2 regions of the Ruminococcus sp. 5_1_39BFAA genome follow, and region 2 is predicted to be linked to the other one. Evidence: predicted binding sites of a transcription regulator. Region 2 holds the regulator's gene; the other holds the start of a gene.
What was found. The regulator HrcA, encoded in region 2, represses chaperone genes, less so after heat shock. The targets are predictions, from matches to a motif close to TGTTAGCACTCNNNNNNNNNGAGTGCTAACA.

Region 1: a site for HrcA is predicted at 1,481-1,511, ahead of ACESZH_RS18620 (Hsp20/alpha crystallin family protein). Genes of this name have one in related genera too.

What each region holds. Positions count from the first base shown of each region.
Region 1 covers NZ_CAXSVO010000025.1:19,767-23,192, reverse strand. Annotated here, with positions in the region: partial or broken gene thrS (threonine--tRNA ligase) at 1-426, opposite strand, end outside; T-box leader at 500-715, opposite strand; gene ACESZH_RS18625 (hypothetical protein) at 979-1,299, shown strand; gene ACESZH_RS18620 (Hsp20/alpha crystallin family protein) at 1,615-2,055, shown strand; gene ACESZH_RS18615 (helix-turn-helix domain-containing protein) at 2,497-3,396, shown strand; gene ACESZH_RS18610 (uroporphyrinogen decarboxylase family protein) at 3,426-3,426, shown strand, end outside.
Region 2 covers NZ_CAXSVO010000014.1:66,732-70,157, forward strand. Annotated here, with positions in the region: gene uvrB (excinuclease ABC subunit UvrB) at 1-1,312, shown strand, start outside; gene hrcA (heat-inducible transcriptional repressor HrcA) at 1,551-2,591, shown strand; gene grpE (nucleotide exchange factor GrpE) at 2,608-3,285, shown strand; gene dnaK (molecular chaperone DnaK) at 3,400-3,426, shown strand, end outside.

The DNA of each region.
Region 1 (3,426 bases), on a different contig from region 2:
GGTATATGCTACATGCGGCCCCGCACACATTTCCAAATATTCGCCTTGCTGATAAAAGCTAATTTCTTCATCTTCCGGTAAATCCCTTAGCATTTCAATTTTATATGTTTCATTTCTCTCTTGCATTGCATTCATTGCCATTTCACGCTCCTGCGTAAAATGTTTAAGCTGCAGGTTTTCTTTTATGATTTTTTTCATCTCTGCCTCAATCTCAGAAAAATTATCTTCCGAAAAATTGAAATCAAATTCAAAGTCATAATAGAAACCATCTGTAATAGCCGGACCTATTGCGCACTTCGTAGATGGATAGAGCCTTTTCACTGCCTGCGCCAAAATATGTGCTGTTGTGTGTCTAAACGCATCTCTGCCTAACTTCTCTTCAAATGTTGCTTCCTGAATGGAACCATCCTTCATCTTAATCTTCATTTTGTTCTTCCTCTTTCTTAATCTATATTTTTAACATAAGAAAAAGCACTCTTAAAGATACTAACTGTATATCTTTAAGGGTGCTTAATGCACGGTTCCACCTTAATTTTTTACTTCAGATTCCATCAAATCCTAACCTTTAACGCAGGTGTACGGTAATACTTACATCTACTTTCAGTATTACAGCTCGAGAATGGTTTTCGCATACAATCCACATAAGTATCTTCCACCAAATAATACTCTCTCTGTTTGCGACTAATATGCTACTTGTTTCCGTCAACGCTTTTCCTTATGCTAATTTAAAGCTAATGATAGCATTTTCCATGAAAATTGTCAATAATTCCGCAAACTTGAGTTTCCGTACTTTTATCCACAGAACCTCATTTCCATAAACATTATCATAAACAACTTTCAAAAAATGCCCCAAATATAAGGAATCCTCATTCTTTTTGTAGTAGAATTAAGCTGCAAAACAAATTTGAGGCTCTCGGTATTGTCAGGGATGGCTCTAAAAGTACCGATACAAAAAATGTTTATGGAAAAGGCTACCATGTGACAGAAGCCTATGCGCTGACAAAAAATAATCATCCTGTCAGCATCTTCTCAGAAATCCATTCCTCAAAAGAAAAGAGTTTTACATCTATCAATGACGTAACCTTTTCTGCTATGGAACGCGGTGCAGCTCTTTTGGGCAGAGCAACCTTTGTCATGGACAGAGGGTATGATGACAACAAAATGTTTTTAAAACTTGATGAACTTAAGCAGGATTACGTAATCCGTCTTACCGCCAAGCGAAAACTTTATTTTCACGGAAAATGGATTTCTGCAACGCGGCTCCGAAATCAACGAAAAGGCAAAATCAAAGCGTCCTAACCATGGGTGTTTTCTTATACTCAAAAAACAATAGCTCCGATTTTCAAATTGTATCATTTGGATTACGCAATATGGCGGGGAGATATGCCAATGGGAGTATATATGATCCCGTAAGAAAACGGAGGCCAGTTAGTCCATAGCGGTAGTTATTTCTCTGAGATATCACAAATTTTTCACAAATAATTAGCACTCACCTATTGACAGTGCTAACAAAATGAGTTATAGTACAGCTATAACAAGAGAGGAAATAAAAAGAGTCTCTTTGGAAACAATAGAAACACATAAATGTGTAAGAATAAAAAGGAGGAATTGATTATGTTAATGCCGAGTATTTTTGGAGAGGATTTATTTGATGATTGGATGAGACCGCTGGGAAGAGATGCGGTATCAAGAGGCTTTAGCGGCGGCAGTGCAGATCTGATGAAAACAGATATCCGGGACATTGATGGAAATTACGAGCTGTCGGTTGATTTGCCGGGATTTAATAAAGAAGACATGAAGATTCAGCTTAAGGATGGTTACCTGACCTTACAGGCTACCAGGACCGATAACAAAGATGAGAAGGATGCAAATGGCAAATATGTTCGCAGAGAACGTTATACAGGTCATTGCTCCAGAAGCTTCTTTGTAGGCAGAAGTATTCAGCAGGAGGATGTTCATGCGAAATACGAAAACGGTGTACTGAAGGTTACCTTCCCGAAGGAAGAAACAAAAAGAGAAGTAGAAGAAAAGAAATACATTTGTATTGAAGGTTAAACAATAGGATTTCCCGGCTGCGGTACGGAAGCGGCAGCCGGGGTTTAGATAGATATTTTACCAAAGAAAGCTTCGTTAATTTTATAGATAGATTCATACCCCCCCCTCACTGCCCTGCCGGATGATTTTCGGCAGGGCTTATTTTGGGCGTTAGAGCACATAGATTGTGAGGAATCATGATGCTTTCTGGTTGGGCAAGGAGAGCGTGAGATAGAATTTTATGAGTGGCAAGATAAAGGAAAAACCGGGTGGAAGGAAGTGATAATACAGTTCCGAAAAATACACAGTAAAAAGAATACAGTTCCGTTGTTTTAAAGACGAAGACAGCGACAGCAGATAAAATATAACCAGAAAATCCAAAAGGGGCTTGCGTTTCCTTGTAGGAATCTTACCTTCAACATGATAAAATAGTTCCAAATTGTAAAAAGGATGTGAGAAGACATGGGCAATCTGGAACAGGATATTATGCAGCAGTTAATAGGGGGCACTTTTCAGATTGAGATCCGCAATGCGGGGATTTTCCGGTTTCCGTCAGCATACAGGTTTAACAGCCATCAGCACAAAGAAATAGAAATTATTTTTATGAATTCCGGGCACTGCATCATTGGTGTGGAGGATGAATTTGTACCGCTTAAGCGTGGGGATTGTATCAGCATATCTGCGGGAGAATCGCATTGCTTTATTGTAGATGAGAAAGAAAAATGCAGCATTACGCAGATTGAGGTTTATATAGAAATGCCGGAAGCACTGGGCGAGAGGGTAAGCTTTCTGCGCCAGGATAAACGGTACTATAAGCTGTCGGATTGTGAAACTATAAAATATATGATGGAAAATGTGTGCAGGATTTTCAGAGGACAGAACAGAACTGAGGAAAAAAGGGCGCAGCTATTATTCGGTTTTTTTCAGTTATTTATCGAGCTGTCTTTAAAGCTGGAGGAGGAACAGTCAAAAACCCGAAGCGGCAAAGCGGGAAAGGTATGGGACATTATCCGGCATATTAACGAAAATTACATGACGGAAATCAATCTGGAGCAGTTGGCGGAAAGCTTTGGTCTCAGTTCCAGATATATCCGCAAATGCTTTGAAAAAGAAGTGGACATGAGCTGTCAGCAGTATATTACCATGCTGCGGATCAATAAGGCAAAGGAGCTGTTATGGTTTACATCGGATACGGTTACGGAGATAGCCATGAAGACTGGCTTTAACAGTTCTCAGTATTTTAGCAGAGTGTTCCAGAAGTATATGGAAATGACACCTCTGGAATACCGGAATCTATGGTGCGGGAGCAAAGCGCAGCAGCTTTGTACCATAGAGTATGAACCGGAGAGGGATCCGGGATAAAAAGAATCATAATTGAGGAGAACAAAGCTA
Region 2 (3,426 bases):
TGATGTGCTTACCGGCGAGATCAAATGTGAGGTTTCACATGTGGGCATATTTCCGGCATCCCATTATGTTGTGCCGATGGACCAGATACTCCGCGCAGCAGGGGCCATTGAGGAAGAGTTAAAGGAGCGCGTGGAATATTTTAAAAGTGAGGACAAGCTTCTGGAGGCACAGAGGATTTCGGAGCGGACTAATTTTGACATTGAGATGATGAAGGAAACAGGATTCTGCTCCGGCATTGAGAATTATTCCAGGCATCTGGCCGGGTTGGAGCCGGGGCAGCCGCCGTATACGCTGCTTGATTATTTCGGAGATGATTTCCTTTTGATCATAGACGAGTCCCATAAGACGGTACCTCAGGTGGGCGGCATGTACGCCGGGGACCAGAGCAGAAAGCAGACGCTGGTAGATTACGGCTTCCGTCTTCCTTCGGCAAAAGATAACCGTCCATTAAGCTTTGAGGAGTTTGAAAAAAAGCTGGATCAGGTACTCTTTGTTTCCGCCACACCGGGTGAATATGAGCATGACCATGAGCTTCTGCGTGCGGAGCAGATCATCCGTCCTACCGGGCTACTTGATCCAAAAGTGGAGGTGCGTCCGGTAGAAGGGCAGATTGACGATTTAGTGGGCGAAGTAAATAAAGAGGTGGAGAAGAAACATAAGATTCTCATTACCACCCTCACAAAGAGAATGGCAGAGGATCTGACAGAATATATGAAGGACATCGGCATTCGTGTGCGGTACCTTCACTCAGACATTGATACGCTGGAACGTGCGGAAATCATCCGCGATATGCGGTTGGATGTATTTGATGTGCTGGTGGGTATCAATCTGCTTCGTGAAGGTCTGGATATCCCGGAGATTACGCTGGTGGCGATTCTGGATGCAGATAAAGAAGGCTTTTTGCGTTCGGAGACATCCCTGATCCAGACTATTGGTCGTGCGGCCAGAAACAGTGAGGGGCATGTCATTATGTACGCCGACAATATGACAGATTCCATGAGAAATGCGATTGATGAGACAAACAGGCGCCGCGCCATTCAGGAAGCATATAATAAGGAACATGGAATTACTCCTACCACCATCAAAAAAGCAGTGCGTGACCTGATCGCTGTGTCCAAGGCAGTTGCGGAGACTGAGATCAAGCTGAAAAAAGATCCGGAATCCATGGACAAAAAGGAGCTTACAAAACTGATTTCACAGGTGGAAAAGCAGATGCGCGCTGCCGCTGCAGATCTGAATTTCGAGCAGGCAGCCGAGCTGCGAGACAAGATGATAGAATTAAAGAAGAATCTTGCGGAATTAGAAGAATAAATATAGTGTGTAAAAAAGTACAGGTTTTCCGAGACGGTGGATTAAAAAAGCGGAAGAGAGCCTGTACTTTTTAATCTGGAACTCCTTTTTTGGTAAAAACATGAAAATTTCACAGAAAAAAATTGTAAATAATATTGACAAATCCATGGAAGAGGTGTATCTTAACATCATAAATGTTAGCACTCCAATAAAATGAGTGCTAACAAAAGGAATTCTAAAAGAAAGGAGCAGACATTTCATGGATGAAGTATTAGATGAGCGCAAAAGGAAAATATTAAAAGCAATCATCAAAACTTATATGGAGACAGGTGAGCCGGTTGGTTCCAGGACGATTTCCAAGTATCCGGATTTAAATGTCAGCTCAGCAACCATCCGAAACGAAATGTCCGACCTGACGGACATGGGCTACATTGTGCAGCCTCACACTTCGGCTGGAAGAATTCCGTCTGATAAAGGCTATCGCCTTTATGTGGATGAGCTTACCAGGGAAAAGGAAGCGGAAATCGCAGAGATCCGCGACATGATGATTGAGAAAACGGATAAAATGGAAAAGGTATTAAAGCAGGTTGCGAAAGTGCTTGCAGCCAATACGAATTATGCTACCATGGTCACCGTTCCTCAGTACAGCGGAAGCCGCCTGAAGTTCATTCAGCTTTCACGGGTCAGCCCTCAGCAGCTTATAGCGGTGGTTGTCTGTGAAGGCAACGTTGTCCGTAACCAGATTATCAATCTTGATGAGGAAATGGACGACCAGACAATCCTGAAATTGAATCTTCTTCTGAATACCAACTTAAATGGCATTCCCATTCAGGATATCAATCTTGGCATGATCGCCAGACTGAAGGAACAGGCGGGAATCCACAGCGGTGTGGTTGCGACGGTTCTGGACGCTGTTGCGGCAACCATTCAGGTGGATGAGGAAGATATGGAAGTATATACGTCAGGTACTACTAACATTTTCAAGTATCCTGAGCTTGCAGACAAAACAAGAGCCAGCGAGCTGATTTCCACTTTTGAGGAAAAGAAGGAACTTTTAAACATGGTACGCGAGGAAATGGCGGACTCAGGAAATACCGGGATCCAGGTCTACATTGGAGATGAAGTTCCAGTGCGTACTATGAAGGACTGCAGTGTGGTTACCGCTACCTACGAATTGGGAGAGGGAATGCACGGAACTATCGGAATCATTGGTCCAAAGAGAATGGATTATGAGAATGTGGTAGACAGTTTGAAGAAATTAAAGGTCCAGCTTGATGAAATTGTAAATAAGAAAACATAGAAAGGCGGTAGAAAGCGTGTCAGAAGAAACAAAAAAAGAACCTGAAGTGCAGGAGGAGGCAGTTGATATTCCGGTATCTGACGGACAGGATGACGAGGCAGCGAATACGGCCGACACAATGAAGGAACCGGTTCAGGAAGAATGCTCTGAGGAAAATGCGGCAGAAAGTGCCGAAGAGTCTGAAAAGGATTCCGAAGAAGATTCAGCTAAGGCACCAGAGGGAAAATCAAAAACATCCTTCTTTGGCAAAAAGAAAAAAGAAAAAGACAAATTTGAACAGCAGATTGAAGAGCTTACGGATAGGCTGAAAAGAAGCATGGCAGAATTCGATAATTTCCGTAAACGTACGGAGAAAGAAAAAGCCAGCATGTATATCATTGGCGCTAAGGATATTGTAGAGAAGATCCTTCCTGTTGTGGACAGCTTTGAGAGAGGGCTTGCACAGGCACCGGAGGAAGACGCATTTGCCGACGGCATGAAGATGATCTACAAACAGCTTATGACCGCACTGGATGAGATGGGTGTGAAACCGATCGAAGCAGTGGGAAAAGAGTTCGACCCGAACTTACACAATGCAGTTATGCATGTGGATGATGAAGAGGCAGGCGATAATGTAATCGTGGAGGAATTCCAGAAGGGTTACACCTACAAAGATTTCGTAGTCCGCCACAGCATGGTGAAGGTTGCGAATTGACCGAAAGTAACTTAACGAGGCCGACCGAAGGGAGAGGCGAGTTTAGTGAATCGGACTTCCGAAGAATCATCTAAAATATATCACAGGTTTTATTAATATAGGAGGAAATTTATCATGGGAAAAATTATTGGTATTGACTTA